Regions from separate parts of the Bradyrhizobium sp. MOS001 genome, predicted to be linked through region 2. Evidence: predicted binding sites of a transcription regulator. Region 2 holds the regulator's gene; each other region holds the start of a gene.
The links. The regulator PhoB, encoded in region 2, activates phosphate uptake and scavenging genes when phosphate is short. The targets are predictions, from matches to a motif close to TGTCATNNANCTGTCAT.
Positions count from the first base shown of each region.

Region 1: a site for PhoB is predicted at 1,982-1,998, ahead of CT676_RS02810 (glycerophosphodiester phosphodiesterase family protein). Genes of this name have one in related genera too.
Region 3: a site for PhoB is predicted at 1,654-1,670, ahead of CT676_RS35200 (DUF465 domain-containing protein). Genes of this name have one in related genera too.
Region 4: a site for PhoB is predicted at 1,702-1,718, ahead of CT676_RS28115 (DUF2794 domain-containing protein). Genes of this name have one in related genera too.

Region 1 is NZ_SPVJ01000001.1:582,113-586,320, forward strand. Features, by position in the region: gene pdhA (pyruvate dehydrogenase (acetyl-transferring) E1 component subunit alpha) at 1-258, opposite strand, end outside; gene CT676_RS02810 (glycerophosphodiester phosphodiesterase family protein) at 513-1,865, opposite strand; gene adh (aldehyde dehydrogenase) at 2,087-3,604, opposite strand; gene CT676_RS02820 (GAF domain-containing protein) at 3,761-4,208, opposite strand, start outside.
Region 2 is NZ_SPVJ01000015.1:57,444-61,651, forward strand. Features, by position in the region: gene CT676_RS20165 (aspartate aminotransferase family protein) at 1-838, opposite strand, end outside; gene CT676_RS20170 (GcrA family cell cycle regulator) at 1,295-1,807, shown strand; gene phoB (phosphate regulon transcriptional regulator PhoB) at 2,042-2,749, opposite strand; gene phoU (phosphate signaling complex protein PhoU) at 2,765-3,481, opposite strand; gene pstB (phosphate ABC transporter ATP-binding protein PstB) at 3,493-4,208, opposite strand, start outside.
Region 3 is NZ_SPVJ01000046.1:27,394-31,601, forward strand. Features, by position in the region: gene CT676_RS35195 (NAD(P)/FAD-dependent oxidoreductase) at 141-1,244, shown strand; gene CT676_RS35200 (DUF465 domain-containing protein) at 1,386-1,568, opposite strand; gene CT676_RS35205 (DUF465 domain-containing protein) at 1,898-2,104, shown strand; gene CT676_RS35210 (hypothetical protein) at 2,232-2,450, shown strand; gene CT676_RS35215 (hypothetical protein) at 2,472-2,723, shown strand; gene CT676_RS35220 (GGDEF domain-containing protein) at 2,786-3,412, opposite strand; gene CT676_RS45540 (hypothetical protein) at 3,345-3,548, shown strand; gene purE (5-(carboxyamino)imidazole ribonucleotide mutase) at 3,641-4,129, shown strand; gene CT676_RS35230 (5-(carboxyamino)imidazole ribonucleotide synthase) at 4,126-4,208, shown strand, end outside.
Region 4 is NZ_SPVJ01000028.1:92,073-96,280, forward strand. Features, by position in the region: gene CT676_RS28105 (Bax inhibitor-1/YccA family protein) at 1-281, shown strand, start outside; gene CT676_RS28110 (GNAT family N-acetyltransferase) at 591-1,118, shown strand; gene CT676_RS28115 (DUF2794 domain-containing protein) at 1,266-1,637, opposite strand; gene CT676_RS28120 (DUF1223 domain-containing protein) at 2,247-3,023, opposite strand; gene acnA (aconitate hydratase AcnA) at 3,241-4,208, opposite strand, start outside.

The sequences.
Region 1 (4,208 bases), on a different contig from region 2:
ATAGCCGGTGATGACCTGATCGCCCTGCTTCAGGGCCATCTGCATGCCGACCACCACGGCTTCCTGGCCGATATAGAGGTGGCAGAAGCCGCCGATCGCGCCCATGCCGTAGAGCTGGCCGGCCTTTTCCTCGAACCGCCGGATCAGGAGCATGTCGCGGAGCGCTTTGAGCTCCTGCTCTCTGGTGAATTCCGGGGGCGAACCGCCGTCGGTCTTGTCCTGTGGAGTGCTTGCGGCGGCTTTCTTGGGTGCGGCCATGGGAATTCCGGGTCAGAGAAAACTTCAGCCCTCTCTAACCCAAGTCAAACGCCCTTGGAAAGGACCGCGGCGGCATGGCGCGACTTTCATTATGCCGCACTGCAACGTGGCCGAAACTTTGCAAAACCTTTGCCGCCGATCGGGCAACTTTAGCTCACCGGTCAGCGAAGGGAACGTGGGCAGCCAACGCAGAGAAATCGGACGCGCCGTTTTGTATCCGAAATCCCACGCGCGTCCGATTCGCCGTGCCAGCCTTACCAGCCCAACTCGCGCAAATACGCCGCACGGGCGGCAACGCCGGTGTGCGTGAAGTCGCTGAAGACCCCATCGACGCCGAGCCGGTAGAATTTGAGATATTCAAGGCTCGGGTCGCCGCGATAGTCGGCGGCAAGATATTTCTTCTCGTTCCGAAACGTGAAGACATGCACGAAAAGACCGAGCTTGTGCGCGTCCGCGACAAGGCTGGTCGCGTCCTGGGTCGAAGCCTCCGGCGTCGATCCCTTGTAGGGCGTGCCGTCGGCATTTGCGTCCTTCCACGGCGCGATCTTGAGCGGAACGATATAGGCCTTCCACGGGCCGATGCCGTCGGCGTAGGTCTTGATCTCGGCAAGCCCCTCGGCCGTCAGCATCGCATCGTACAGGCGCGCATCGCCTGCAACCGTCCAGTCGAACGGGCGCGAATTCGTGATGTTGTTGAGGAGAACCTTGCCGGTTTTGAAGTCGATTCCGTTGCCGTCGACGAGTTGGACCTGCCGCGTCTGGAGGCCGTGGCTGCGCATATATTTCAGGCTGCCGGGTTCGAAGCTCTGGACCAGGATGGGAGCGTCCTTGGTGTTGAGGCCGTTATCCCTGATGATCTTGATCAGGGCATCCTCGAGCGGACGGCTGCCGGCCGCGCCGCAGCCATTGGCGATCGCCTGGGCATTGTTCCAGGTCGGGTTCTTGGTTTCGGGATAGACGAGGATGGACCGCCCGGTCTCCTTGCTCTTGACCTTGGCGATGTCGATGACGTCCTGGAAGCTGATGATCGGGAGCTTGCCGTTGAAGACTTTCGGCCGCTCGTTGGCCGCGTCATAGGTGGTGCCGCCGATCCATTGCTTCAGCTCGGCCATGGTGAAATCGCTGATCGACCAGTCGTTGGTATGATCCTCGCCGTCGACGATCAGCGACTTCAGCACCGATTTGGGATCGGCCGGATCGCTCAGATCCGTCAGGTAGTCGGCAGGCACGCCGGTGGCCGACGGGGCCTTGACGCGCACACCGGGCACGGTTCGCTTGCGGGCGGCGACGGCCGCATTGGTCTTCGCCACCTCGGCAATGTTGGTGTTGTCGCTCAGCCAGGGGTTATGACGCACGACCAGAACGCAATCCTTGGTCAGGTGCAAATCCTCTTCGAGCGCATCGGTCCCGAGCGCCGCGGCGAGGTCGTACGACGCCTCGGTCTCTTCAGGTACCAGGCCCGGCAGGCCGCGATGTCCAAGGACCAGTGGCGCCTTTCCATCGACGGTCAGGAAGGGCTTGGCGCCAGCTGGCGCCGCGCCGGACTGTGCAAAGGCCATCGACAGCGGCAGCACCGCCGCGCCGAACAGCATCGCTGCGACACCCATTGTCCGTCCTGAACGACTGTTCCGCATCACCAAGCCTCCGTCTTTGCCCGGCATCGCTTCGAATGCCGCGGGCGCCGAACCGGATACGGTCGGCTCTGTCGTCTTGTCTCAAGACTCTGACAGACGGATGACGACGGAGAGGGCAGCGCAAGATTGCGCCGCCCTCTCCTGCCCGATCAGATCTTGCCCCATCAGATCTTGCCCAATCAGATCTTGCCCGATCAGAAGAAGCCAAGCTTCTTCGGGCTGTAGCTGACCAGCAGATTCTTGGTCTGCTGGTAGTGATCGAGCATCATCTTGTGGGTCTCGCGACCGACGCCCGACTGCTTGTAGCCGCCGAACGCGGCATGCGCAGGATACGCATGGTAGCAGTTGGTCCAGACCCGTCCGGCCTGGATGGCCCGGCCGAAGCGGTAGCAGCGGTTGGCATCGCGACTCCAGACGCCGGCTCCCAGGCCATAGAGCGTGTCGTTGGCGATCGCGAGCGCTTCGTCATCGGTCTTGAAGGTCGTGACCGAGACGACGGGACCAAAGATCTCCTCCTGGAAGATTCGCATCTTGTTGTGGCCCTCGAACACCGTCGGCTGGACGTAGAAGCCGCCGGAAAGATCGCCGCCGAGCTCGGCACGACCGCCGCCGGCCAGCACCTTGGCGCCCTCCTGCTTGCCGATGTCGATATAGGAGAGGATCTTGGCGAGCTGTTCGCTAGATGCCTGCGCGCCGATCATGGTGTCGGCCGCACGCGGGTCGCCCTGCTTGATCGCGGCGACGCGCTTCAGCGCCCGCTCCATGAAGCGGTCATAGATATCGGCGTGGACCAGCGCCCGGCTCGGACAGGTGCAGACCTCGCCCTGGTTCAGCGCGAACATCACAAAGCCTTCGATCGCCTTGTCGAAGAAGTCGTCGTCCTCGGCGGTGACGTCGTTGAAGAAGATGTTCGGCGACTTGCCGCCGAGCTCCAGCGTGACCGGGATCAGGTTCTGGCTGGCATATTGCATGATCAGCCGGCCCGTGGAGGTCTCGCCGGTGAAGGCGATTTTCGCGATCCGCGGGCTGGAGGCGAGCGGCTTGCCGGCCTCGAGGCCAAAGCCGTTGACGATGTTGAGGACACCGGGCGGCAGGAGATCGCCGATGATCTCGGCCCAGACCATGATCGAGGCCGGCGTCTGCTCGGCCGGCTTGAGCACGACGCAATTGCCGGCGGCAAGCGCCGGCGCGAGCTTCCAGCATGCCATCAGCAGCGGGAAGTTCCAGGGGATGATCTGGCCGACCACGCCGAGCGGTTCGTGGAAATGATAGGCGATGGTGTCGTGGTCGATCTCGCCGATCGAGCCTTCCTGTGCGCGCACCACGCCGGCGAAATAGCGAAAATGATCGATCGCGAGTGGCAGGTCGGCAGCGCGGGTCTCGCGGATCGGCTTACCGTTGTCCCAGGTCTCCGCAACCGCAAGGCGCTCCAGATTCTCTTCCATCCGGTCGGCGATCCGGTTCAGGATCGCGGCGCGCTCGGCGACGCTGGTGCGTCCCCAGGCGGCCTTGGCGGCGTGCGCCGCATCGAGGGCGGCCTCGACATCCTGCGCATCGGAACGCGCGATCTTGCAGACGATCTGGCCGTTCACCGGCGAGGCGTTGTCAAAGTACTTGCCGGAGATTGGCGCGACGAATTTGCCGCCGATGAAATTGTCATAGCGTTCGGCGAACGGAACCTGGGTGACGCCGAGGAATTCCACCTTGTTCATTGATCACTCCCGATGTTTGCTGTTTGCGCAATTCGTCGCGTGTTCACGACTTGCGCCAACGATGTCGCGGGAGCGTTTTCCTGTCAGCCCGGGCGTCAGCGATGGCCGGGGTAACCTGTCGCAGTTCTGCGACAGTCGTGGGCAAGGCAAGGGCCCTCAGTGCTTCAGCTCGAACCGCTTGAGCTTCCTGTGCAGCGTGGCACGGCTGATGCCGAGGGCCTTGGCGGCGGCCGAAACATTGCCGTCCGCGCGCAGCAGCGCCCGCTGCAACACCGCGCGCTGGCCGCCGGCAAGATGGTCATGCGCGGGTTCGCCGCCGAGGAGGTCAGCCGCGGGCACCGGCTGCAAGGGACGGCCGGGCGCAATCCCGAGTCCCACCCGCGCGGACCGGGTCGCGCCGATCACGAGATCATCTGCATCGACCGCGACGAGGCCGCCGGCCTGGCCGTCCGCGCCTTGCGTCAGCACAATGCGGGCATGGGCGAAGGCGCGGCGAAACAGATCGGCCTCGATGCGCCTCGCCGCCTCACCTGCCGCGAGCGCGATCAGATTGGAAAACGTATCGGTCCGGTCGGCGCGGCAGGAGGAGACGTCGAGCACGCCC
Region 2 (4,208 bases):
TGCCGCCGAAGGTCGAGCCGTGCGAGCCGGGCCCCATGCCGGCAGCCGCGTCCGCGGTCGCCAGCACCGCGCCGATCGGGAAGCCGCCACCGAGCGCTTTGGCCAGCGACATCACGTCAGGCGTGACGCCGGTGCGGCGATGCGCGAACAGATCGCCGGTGCGGCCCATGCCGGTCTGCACCTCGTCGAACGCGAGCAGCAGGCCCTTCTCATCGCAGAGCTGGCGCAACGCCCTCAGGAAGGCGGGCGTTGCCGAACGCACGCCACCCTCGCCCTGGATCGGCTCGATCAGGATGCCGGCGGTCTGCGGACCGATCGCCTTCTTGACGGCGTCGATATCGCCATGCGGGACCTGGTCGAAGCCGTCCATCGGCGGGCCAAACCCTTCGAGATATTTTGCCGAACCGGTCGCGGCGAGCGTTGCCAGCGTGCGGCCGTGGAAGGCGCCTTCGAAGGTGATGATGCGGTAACGTTCCGGATGACCCTTGGAGAAGTGATGATGGCGGACGAGCTTGATCACACCTTCCAGCGCTTCGGCGCCGGAATTGCAGAAGAACACGAAGTCCGCGAAGCTTTCGTTGCACAGACGCGCGGCGAGCTTCTCGCCGTCCGGGCTCTGGAACAGGTTCGACATGTGCCAGAGTTTGGTGGCCTGCTCTTGCAACGCTTTGACCAACGCAGGGTGAGCATGGCCGAGCGCATTCACCGCCACGCCCGAGGTGAAATCGAGATAGCGATCGCCATTGGTCGCAATCAGCCAGCAGCCTTCACCGCGCTCGAAACCGAGGTCGGACCTGGCGAAAACGGGGAGCAAATGCGGCGCTGCGCTGTTAGTCATGACGATCACTTGAATGTTGCGGACGGCGTGAGCGTGCATTGCGCAACGCACCATTGACCGGCCCGGAAAACGAAACGTGCCGCCTTTTAAGGGCGGCACGCGAGACTATCTTATGCCTGGTGAAACCGGTGTCAATGCCGCCCGGAAAGCCTCGCGAAACGCAGAATCCGTAGTCTTGCGGTGGCGATTTTGCGTATTTCCGCCACGGAACATGTGGAAGCGAGTCGGCGGACTCTTGCGCGTGAGTCACGCCATATTGTAGCGTTTGGCTTGTCAGATACGACATCTCGTGCAGCAGTTCTGATCCTCTAAGTCCTCATGTACCGGCGTAAGCGTTCGGGCGCATCTGGTGCGCCCGGCGAGCCTTAAGGGATTCTGGCGGCACGGGTTTTTCGAAGCTTAGGCATTCGCCGTGCGGCCGCCAGGATGGCAGGCGCCGGCGAAGGAAAGGGTGCAATGACCGTTTTGACCTGGTCGGATGATCGCGTCGAGCAGCTGAAAAAGCTCTGGGAGGCCGGGCTTTCGGCCAGCCAGATCGCCGCTGAACTCGGCAATGTGACCCGCAATGCCGTAATCGGCAAAGTGCACCGGCTCGGCCTGTCGGGCCGCGCCAAGAGCCCTTCATCGGCAGCGCCGCGGCCGCGCAAGGCACGCCCCGCCCAGCACATGATGCGGGTGACCCGCCCGATCGCGCGCGGCAACACCGCGCTGGCGCAAGCCTTCGAAGTCGAGGTCGAGGCCGAACCGGTCACCTACGACAACGTCGTGCCGATGAGCCAGCGGCTGTCGCTGCTGGAGCTGAACGAGGCCACCTGCCACTGGCCGGTCGGCGATCCCTCGAGCCCGGATTTCTTCTTCTGCGGCGGCAAGGCGCTCTCCGGCCTGCCCTACTGCGCCCAGCACTCGCGCGTGGCGTATCAGCCCGCGGCCGATCGCCGGCGCGCGCCGGCGAAGCCGGGTCCGCGCTGAGGTATCGGATTAGCTGACTACGAAGACGGCGCCGTCACGCGATGACGGCTCAACTCACTCGGTGTCGTCCCTGCGAACGCAGGGACCCATAATCCCGGCGCGTAGTTATTGCGCGGGATGATCACTCCGAGTCTTCGCCAAACCACTCCCTGTGGTTATGGGTCCCTGCGTTCGCAGGGACGACATCGAGGATGCGGTGGCAGCCCGCTAAATCACGTCTGCCACAGCAACCCCTTACGCTTGCTCCGCCTTCGCAAAGCGATCGTCCAGTGCGTAGCCCGCGCCGCGGACGGTGCGGATCGGGTCCTGCTCGCGGCCGAGATTGAGCAGCTTGCGCAGGCGCCCGATATGGACGTCGACGGTGCGCTCGTCGATGTAGATGTCACGGCCCCAGACGCTGTCGAGCAGCTGCTCGCGCGAGAACACGCGGCCGGGATGCTCCAGGAAGAACTCCAGCAGGCGATATTCGGTCGGGCCGAGATCGATCGGCCGGCCCGAGCGCGCCACGCGACGCTTGTCGCGGTCGAGCTCGATGTCGCCATAGGCGAGCACGGTGGCGAGCCGCTCGGGGCTGGCGCGCCTGAGCAGGCCCTTCACGCGTGCCAGCAGCTCCGGGACCGAGAACGGCTTGACGATGTAGTCGTCGGCGCCGGTCGCAAGGCCCCGCACCCGCTCGCTCTCCTCGCCGCGCGCGGTGAGCATGATGATCGGGAGCTGCTTGGTCTCGGGCCGGGTGCGCAGCCGCCGGCACAGCTCGATGCCGGAGAGGCCCGGCAGCATCCAGTCGAGCACGATCAAATCGGGGATGTGCTCCTTGAGGCGGGTGTCGGCATCGTCGCCGCGCATCACCGTCTCGACGTCATAGCCGTCGCCTTCGAGGTTGTAGCGGAGAAGCTCGGTGAGAGCTTCCTCGTCCTCAACCACCATAATGCGTGCGCCCATGGTGTTCGTCGCTCCTTAAGTGTTCGGGACCGTCGTGGCGAAGGTCGTCATGTCGCCCTTCGGCCGCTTGTCGGTGATCGCCTGGCCCTCGATCATGTAGAACACGGTCTCGGCGATGTTGGTGGCGTGGTCACCGATGCGCTCGATGTTCTTGGCGCAGAACATCAGATGGATGCAGAACGAGATGTTGCGCGGATCCTCCATCATGTAGGTGAGGAGCTCGCGGAACAGCGAGGTGCAGATGGCGTCGACTTCCTCGTCGCCCTTCCACACCGCCATTGCCGCCGGCAGATCGTGCGCGGCATAGGCGTCCAGCACCGACTTGACCTGTTGCTGCACGAGGTCGGTCATGTGCTCCAGACCGCGGAACAGCTTGAGCGGATGGAAATCCGTCTCCAGCGCCGCGACGCGCTTGCCCATGTTCTTGGCGAGGTCGCCGATCCGCTCGAGATCGGTCGCGACGCGCATGGCGCCGACGATCTCGCGCAGATCCACCGCCATCGGCTGGCGGCGCGCGATGGTGAGAACGGCGCGCTCCTCGATCTTCTTCTGGAGCGCGTCGAGCTCGGCGTCGATGGTCACGACGCGCTGGCCGAGCGCGACGTCGCGGCGGATCAGCGCGTCGACGGAATCGACGATCATGCGCTCGGCGATGCCGCCCATCTCGGCGACCAGGCGCGTGAGTTCCTGGAGGTCGGTGTCGAAGGCCTTTGCGGTATGTTCAGAACCCATGTTCCGTCTCCTCAGCCGAACCGGCCGGTGATGTAATCCTGCGTGCGCCGGTCGGTCGGCGACGTGAAGATCTTGCTGGTGTCGTCGAACTCGATCAGCTCGCCGAGATACATGAAGGCGGTCTTGTCGGAGACGCGCGCCGCCTGCTGCATGTTGTGGGTGACGATCGCGATCGTGTAGTTCTCGGACAGCTCCTGGATCAGCTCCTCGACCTTGGCGGTCGAGATCGGGTCGAGCGCCGAGCAGGGCTCGTCGAACAAGATCACCTCGGGCCGCACCGCGACCGTGCGGGCGATGCAGAGGCGCTGCTGCTGGCCGCCGGAGAGCGACAGGCCGGAGGCGTTGAGCTTGTCCTTGACCTCGTTCCACAGCGCGCCGCCGCGCAGCGCCTTCTCGACGCGGTCGTCCATCTCGGACTTCGAGATCTTCTCATAGAGACGGATGCCGAAGGCGATGTTTTCGTAGATCGTCATCGGGAACGGCGTCGGCTTCTGGAACACCATGCCGACGCGGGCGCGCAGCAAATTGAGGTCCAGCTTGGGGTCGAGGACGTTGGTCTGGTCGAGCATGAGCTGACCGGTGACGCGCTGGCCCGGATAGAGGTCGTACATCCGATTGAAGATGCGCAGCAGGGTCGACTTGCCGCAGCCAGACGGGCCGATGAACGCCGTGACGCGGTTGGTGCCGAGCGCCAGATTGATGTTCTTCAGCGCGTGGTGCTCGCCGT
Region 3 (4,208 bases), on a different contig from region 2:
TGTACGCGCAACAGAAAAATGTGACGCCAAATACGGCAATTGCCCTGACATGATAAATGCTTCCTTAATGGAAAACGGCCCGGTGCCGTGGTTCTCAGGCCTGATGCCACCGTTGCTTTCAATGGATACACTGCACAACCATGGATAGGGTCGACTGCGTCGTCATCGGAGCCGGCGTGGTCGGGCTCGCGGTGGCTCGAAAGCTTGCCCAGGCCGGGCGCGAGGTGATCGTGCTCGAGGAAGCCGAGGCCATCGGCACCATCACCTCCTCGCGCAACAGCGAGGTGATCCATGCCGGGATCTATTACCTCGCCGGCAGCTGGATGGCGCGCATGTGCGTCAGCGGCAAGCATGAGCTGTACCGCTACTGCGGCGAGCGCGGCATCCCGCACAAGAACTGCGGCAAGCTGATCGTCGCGACCAGCGCCAAGGAGACCGAGAAGCTGCAATCGATCAAGGCGCATGCCGAGGCCAATGGCGTGCTCGACATGCAGCTGCTCACGGGCGAAGCCGCACGCGCGCTGGAGCCGGCGCTCGCCTGCGATGCCGCGCTGCTCTCGCCATCGACCGGCATCATCGACAGCCACGCCTACATGCTCTCGCTGCGCGGCGAGGCCGAGGCGGCCGGCGCGGCCTTTGCGTTTCACACCCCGCTGATCCGCGCCAAGGCAGCCGGCGATGTGATCGAGATCGAGGCCGGCGGCGAAGCGCCGATGACGCTGCAATGCGGCCTGCTCGTCAACGCCGCCGGGCTCTCGGCGACAACGGTCGCACGCCACATCGACGGCATGCCGATCGACCGGATTCCGCCGGCCTATCTCGCCAAGGGAAACTATTTCAGCTGCAACGCCAGGGCACCGTTCTCGCACCTGATCTATCCGGTGCCCGAGCCAGGCGGGCTCGGCGTGCATCTGACGCTGGACATGGCCGGGCAGGCACGCTTCGGCCCCGACGTCGAGTGGATCGAGACGATCAATTACGAGGTCGATCCATCACGCGCCGAGCGCTTCTATCCGGCGATCCGGAGATACTGGCCGACGCTGCCCGACGGCGCGCTGATGCCGAGCTATTCAGGCATTCGCCCGAAGATCGTGCCGCCGGCGGTGGCCACGCAGGATTTTCTGATGCAGGGCCCGCGCGATCACGGCGTCGAAGGCCTGATCAACCTGTTCGGCATCGAATCGCCGGGACTGACGTCATCGCTCGCGATCGCGGATCACGTCGCCGAGCTCGCAGGCATCTAGGGGATTTTCCATCGGAGCGGAAAGGCTCCAAGCGCCGCGCAAATAACTTTGCACGCTGCGCACCTTCATGCAGGGATGAGCGCAATAGCTCTCACCCCTGCATGAAAGGGTAAGTTCAACTCTACACTGTTACAGGGGTTACTAGTGGAGCGTGTCGCCGGTGTGCTTCAAACGCTCGATCTGGTCCTTGACCATCAACTTCCGTCGCTTCAACTCAACAATTTGCAGGTCGTCTGTTGAAAGGTGCACGAGAGCTTCGTGCAATTCGTTTTCGAGCGTTTTGTGCTTCCGTTCCAATTCAACCAGATGTGCCTGAATTGTCATTCGAAACCTCCTCGGTAGGGGGAAACCTTGGATTCGATCCGGACAAACAAGTGTACATCACCGATTCGTTCTGTCGATATGTATCCGTCGTCGCAGCGTCATTTTTGAAAATTCATATGTAACGAATCGTGAGTAAGGAACCACGCTGGAAAAATCCATGATATCAATGTGCTTGCGCAACGCCGCAACGAATCGTCGAAATATCTTGCGAGAGTTCGGTGAGCGGCGGCCCGAGATCGCTTGCGATCACGGCGCGCAAGGACGATAATTTCCACAGGGCATCCACAGCCTTGAATCTCACGCCCATCGGGTTTTCGGCCACCGCGAACATGACCAATGAAGACGAGCGTGAGCTCGAAGCCGAGCTCACCCGGTTGCAGCAAGAACACCGAGATCTCGACGCCGCGATCGATGCGATGCATCAATCGCCTGCCCCCGACCTGTTGCGGTTACAACGGTTGAAGAAGCGCAAGCTGTTGTTGCGCGACCGTATCGCGTTCATCGAAGACCAGATCACGCCGGACATCATCGCCTGAACCGCGAGGCCCTTTTCGTGGCAGCTCGCCGCATCCGAATCCGCTTGACTCGAAAAGAACAAAATAGGAACATTTGGGCATCCCACCGCCCCAAGAAACGCCCAGGAAACCTCCGAGGACAACGCAGATGTCGGCAACCGCCCTTCTCGACAACAGCCATTATGAACAGGCCTGCGACCAGGCGATCGCGATGTGCGACGGCAATCTGCGCAGCACCATCAAGGCGCTGATCATGGCCAACGAATATCTGGAAGCAGAGCTGGAAGAATTACAGGCGGCGATTTCAGCCGGCTGCATTCCCGAGACCGCACGCAGCAAGGTGCGGAGCAACAGCAGCGCCGCCTGAGTTCAACATCGGAGCAACGCCATGTCGGATGTGACCTACTACGTTGCAATGCCCTTCCTGATCGATGCCGACGGATCGCCTGTCGCGGGCGCCGCGGAGGAATGCCAGAGCTCGGCGGCCGCGTTGCGGCGCGCCGAGATCCTGGCGCACGGTGCCGGCCATATCGGCGCGGTTGCGTTCAGCCGCAGCGGCGATCCCATGACCGGCGAATTCGGCGACGCCACGCTGCTGCGCAAATTCGGCAACGTGCCGGAAGATCTGGCCACGCTGTAAGGGTTGTTGCTTGAGCATGATCTCCGCGCAACGCGGTCCGCGCTTGTCGCGAAGATCGTGCCCTAGTTGCTGACCAGCCTGATCAGCGGCTCGTGCCGCCGGTGCGCCTTGCGCACATACATGGCGGCATCAGCCTCCTCCAGCGCGCGGCCTGCATCGGACTGTGCCCCCAGCAGCGCGACACCTGCGGAGGCGCCCGCGGTCACGCGCTGACCGCGAAAGGCAAACGACAATTCGTCGATCGCCTGCTCGAAAGTCGCGGCCTTCGCCTTGGCGTCGGTCTCGCTGAGATTCCAGAGCAGCAGCGCGAACTCGTCGCCGCCAAGCCGGCCGACCACGTCCGAGGCGCGGACCTGCCGCGTCAGGGTGGCCGCAATCGCCTTGAGCACCTCGTCTCCGGCGGCGTGGCCGAAGGAATCATTGATCGGCTTCAGGCGATCGACGTCGAGGACGATCAGCGCGCCGCTGGCGCGGTAGCGCTTCATGTAGGCGATGGCGCGCGCGAGCTCGCGCTCGAAGCCGCGCCGGTTCGGAATCTCGAGCAGGAAATCGGTGTCGGCCGCAGCTTCCAGTTCCGCGACCCGCCGCGCCGCCTCCTTGAGCTTGCTCCGCAAGCCGCGGATGGTCGCCCTGGTGTCGGCGGCGGCCGGCGCTCCGCGCCGCGCCGGCTTGGCCGAGCGCTTCGCCAGCCGCCTGGGGGCGGCTTTGGAGCGGCTGGCGCTGGCTTTCCGGCCCTTTTTGGCCTTCGCAGCGCTTGCCCTTTTTGATTTCTTCATGGGCATCCTGCTCAATGAAGGCTTGCGGGGATTCACCAAGACAGGATAGTGCATTCCCTTCTCCTTGCCACCGCCTTGCGAGCCACCGGCCGGAACCGTTAATCTGGCCTATCTTTCTGTTTTCCGAGCACAATTGACGTCATGACCGCGCCGATCGCCATCATCATGGGAAGCCAGTCGGACTGGGAGACGATGCGGCATGCCGCCGACACGCTCGCAGCGCTCGGCGTTGCCGCCGATACCCGCATCGTTTCGGCACACCGCACCCCCGACCGGCTGTTTGCATTCGCCAAGGGTGCCAAGGCGGCAGGCTACAAGGTCATCATCGCCGGCGCGGGTGGCGCTGCGCATCTGCCCGGCATGGCGGCGGCGCTGACGGAACTGCCCGTGTTCGGCGTTCCCGTCGAATCCAGGACGCTCAAGGGCATCGATTCGCTCTATTCGATCGTGCAGATGCCCGCGGGCATCCCGGTCGGCACCCTCGCCATCGGCAAGGCCGGCGCGATCAACGCGGCGCTGCTTGCAGCTTCAGTGCTCGCATTGTCCGACCCGGCCCTGTCCGACCGCCTCGCCGCCTGGCGCAAGGCACAGACCGAGGCGGTTGCGGAGCGCCCGGAGGACAAGGCGTGACTGACGCAAAGCAGGTGAAGCTGAAGCCCGGCGACACCATCGGAATCCTCGGCGGCGGACAATTGGGGCGGATGCTCGC
Region 4 (4,208 bases), on a different contig from region 2:
TCCTGTTCATGGGCCTGATCGGCATCATCATCGCGAGCCTGGTCAACCTGTTCCTGGCCAGCACGATGCTGCAGTTCATCGTGTCCGTGGTCGGCGTGCTGGTGTTCGCCGGCCTCACCGCCTGGGACACCCAGCGGCTGAAGAACGACTACATCTACGGCTACGCCTCGGCCGGCGGTGACATCGCAGAGCGTGCGGCCATCACCGGCGCGCTGTCGCTGTACCTGAACTTCATCAACCTGTTCACGCTGCTCCTGCAGCTCCTCGGCCAGCGCGACTAAGCGCTTCGACGAGGGAACGGATACGAACCCCGGCCGAGAGGCCGGGGTTTTTGTTTGGGCCGGGATGCGCGACGCCCCCCCCCCCGGCTTGTCATCGCCCGCCTTGTGCGCAATTGCGCACTGGGGCGGGCGATCCAGTACGCCGCAGCGGCTCGGTTCTAGCCGCGCTGTCTCGGAGTACTGGATGCCCCGCCTGCGCGGGGCATGACAGCGGAGAAGATTGGAGGGCTGCTGCGCTGGCAATGACGGAGCATGGGGAAGCGGCGTTGCCCCTTCCAGTGACCGCGGGAAGGCTCTAATCTCGCCGCCATGTCCGCACCTGAGATCAGGCCCGCCATTGAGGCCGACCTTCCCGCCATCACCGCCATCTACAAGCAGGCCGTCCGCGAGGGCACCGCGACATTCGAGCTGGCGCCGCCGGATCTGGCCGAGATGACGCGCCGCTACCGCGCGCTGGTCGACGGTGGCTACCCCTATTTCGTCGCCATCCTCGATCGTAGCGTCGCCGGCTATGCCTATGCCGGCGCCTACCGGCCGCGGCCGGCCTACCGCTTCACGGTCGAGAACTCGATCTATCTCGATCCCACGTTCCACCGCCGCGGCATCGGCTCGTTGCTGCTGGACCGGCTGATCGCCGAATGCGAGGCGCGCGGCTTCCGCCAGATGATCGCGGTGATCGGCGATTCCGCCAATGCCGGTTCGATCGGCGTGCACACGCGCGGCGGTTTCAAGATGATCGGCACGCATCCCAATGTTGGCCTGAAATTCGGCCGCTGGCTCGACACGGTGATGATGCAACGCGACCTCGGCGAGGGCGCGAGCACGGTGCCGAAATAACCTCGGTCTCGTAGGGTGGGCAAAGCGACTTGTCCGCCGTAGCTCGGAGAGCGAAGGCGGAAACGTGCCCAGATGCCCGGCGATTGAGGAAAGATGGTGGGCACGGCGCGGTGCGCATTTGCCCACCCTACGGCACCGTCCGTAAGGCTAAACCACCGCCAACTTGCGATCGATCACCAGCAGCACGCGCTCGAGCTCGTGGCCGCGGCGCAGGATCAGGCCGGTCGCCGAGATCACGCTGTACATGCCCTGCTTGCGCGCCAGCCGCGGGTCCTTCTCGATGCGATAGATCGGCACTTCCGAGGCGCGGCGGAAGACCGAGAACACCGCGCGGTCCTTCAGGAAGTCGATGGCATAGTCGCGCCACTCGCCGTCGGCGACCATGCGGCCGTAGAGGTTGAGGATGCGGTTCAGTTCCAGCCGGTTGAATGTCACCCGGTTGGGTTGGGCATTCGCAGCGGTGGGGCGCGCCACTGCGCGCTGCTCGCTCGGATCGGCATCCTCCGGCGTCAGACTCATCGAGCGCCTCCTCATCTCGCGGCATGATCGCATCCGCGAAGGACCGTCCCCGGAACCGCGGATCATGACAGTTGCATGATCGCGCCAACTGTTCCCCGCCGCAAGGGGCTCTTCACTCAACTGATTGAATCGGGGGCGAATCGGAGCACACGCAGGAGTGGAATTCTATCGCGGCAAACCGTCACGGGATCGTTAGAAGGAATCTTGATATCGCCGCTTTTCCGCCAAGCGCCTGCCGCCCTGCATTGCGAAAAGACCTGTGTGCGTTGACCCGGTCCTTCCGGTTCCGGATTCCTCAGCCCCCAGCCCCCCGGGGCCGTCAGGATCGGGTCTGTACGCGCGACAAGGAGGGCCAACGCAAGTTGGTCCTTTTTGGTTTGTGCCGAGATGTTTCCGGCACGATCAACTTCCCTCTGATTGACGCGAAGACGACTCTCTCCCCTCATCCTGGGGAGCCGCGAGGCGGCGTCTCGCAGGATGGAAGGCCGCTGCATCAGCCGCGCCTGCATGGTTCTCGCGGCGACGCGTAGCATCGTCCGCCTCGCGCGCAAGGGCGCTCCTCACCATGAGGCGTGAGAGCGAGTACGACGCTGGCGAGAGAAATCTGATCTAGTGCAGCGACGTGTAAGCTGCGCCGAGCATCGCACCCGGCTTCTCACGGCTGCCGTCCTGGACATAGACCACAGCGCCGTCGACGCCGTCGCGCGTGAGATTTTCCAACGGCACCGTCCAGCTTTCCGGACGCCCGTTCCAGTCGCCGACCTTGAGCAGGTTGCGCACGACGTTGTGATAGGTGATCTGCTGTCCGCGATTTTCGCCGCGGCTGATTGCGATCGGCACCGATTTCGTGATCGAGCAGATCCAGACCTCACCGTGCGAGACCGCCGACTCCTTGCTCGCCGCCACCGACACGTTGATCTGCTTGCCTGCAAGCGACATCGTCACCGGCACGCTCATTACGCCTGCGCCGTTGTCGGTCTTGCCGATCGCGCTCTCGATGCCGGCGCGATCGCTGCCGATGACATGCGTCGAACCGTTGACCACGACTTGCGGCGTATAGACCTCGCGGTCGCCGCGCATGCGCGAATAGGCGCGCTGCCGCGCCGAGAAGCGCGAATCCGCAAGCGTGTCCTTCCAGCCGAGATAATCCCAATAGTCGATCGGCATGCTCAGCGCGATGATCGACGGGTCGTTGGAGAGATCGCCGATGACCTGGTCGGCGGGCGGGCAGGAGGAGCAGCCCTGCGATGTGAAGAGCTCGACTACGGCGCGAGGATCAGCCTCGGCGGGACGGATGACGGCGACGATGGCGCAGATACCAAGTGCTCCCGACCAGAGTGCACCGGACCAGCGCGAAACCAGATTAGAAGCCATCATTGCAGTCATTTTGAACGTCACACCTCGCACGCGTGGGGGAAGATCCTATCGCCTGATGGTCACCGTAGTCTTACGGGCATCGTACATTCAACCGTCCGGGGCGAGGTTTTCCGCCGGGCGGGACCATCGGACGCGTGTTCTAACGCACGAAGGCGGCCTTGTGATAGGCCGCCCTCGTTTAACCTTCTACTCACGTCGCGGTGAGCCACCGTTCACAAATTCGCGCTTAGGCCGCGAGCTTGCGCAGCACGTAGTGCAGAATGCCGCCGTTCCGGTAGTAATCGAGCTCATCCAGCGTATCGATGCGGCAAAGCAGCGAAACCCGCTGCAACGAACCGTCGCCGGAGACGATCTCCGCGGTCAGCTTCTGACGCGGCTTCAGGTCGCCGACCAGGCCGCGCAGCGTGACCTTCTCGTCGCCCTTCAGGCCGAGCGACGACCAGGAGGTGCCCTCTTCGAAGGTCAGCGGCAGCACGCCCATGCCGACCAGGTTGGAGCGGTGGATGCGCTCGAAGCTCTGGCAGATCACGGCGCGGACGCCGAGCAGGCGCGTGCCCTTCGCAGCCCAGTCGCGCGAGGAACCGTTGCCGTATTCGGCGCCGGCGAACACCACCAGCGGCACCTGCTCCTGCTGGTACTTCATCGCGGCGTCGTAGATCGACATCTGCTCGCCGTCGGGCCAGTGCTTGGTGAGACCGCCTTCCGGGATATTTCCGTCAGCGCCCTTCAGCATGAAGTTCTTGATGCGGATGTTGGCGAAGGTGCCGCGCATCATCACTTCATGGTTGCCGCGACGCGTGCCGTACTGGTTGAAGTCGGCCGGACGCACCTGGTGTTCGCTGAGATATTTGCCGGCGGGCGAGGTGAGCTTGATCGAACCGGCCGGCGAGATGTGGTCGGTGGTGATCTTGTCGCCGAACATGGCGAGGATGCGCGCCTCGATGATGTCGGTGACCGGCTCCGGCTCCTTCTTCATGCCGTCGAAATAGGGCGGGTTCTGCACATAGGTCGAGCTCATGTTCCAGCGATAGGTCTCGCTCTCGACCGTCTTGATCTTGCGCCAGTTGGTGTCGCCCTTGAACACGTCGGCATACTTCTTCTTGAAGATCGACGCGGTCACGAACTTCTTCATGAAGGCGTTGATCTCCTTCGTCGTCGGCCAGATGTCCTTGAGGTACACCGGCTTGCCGTCCT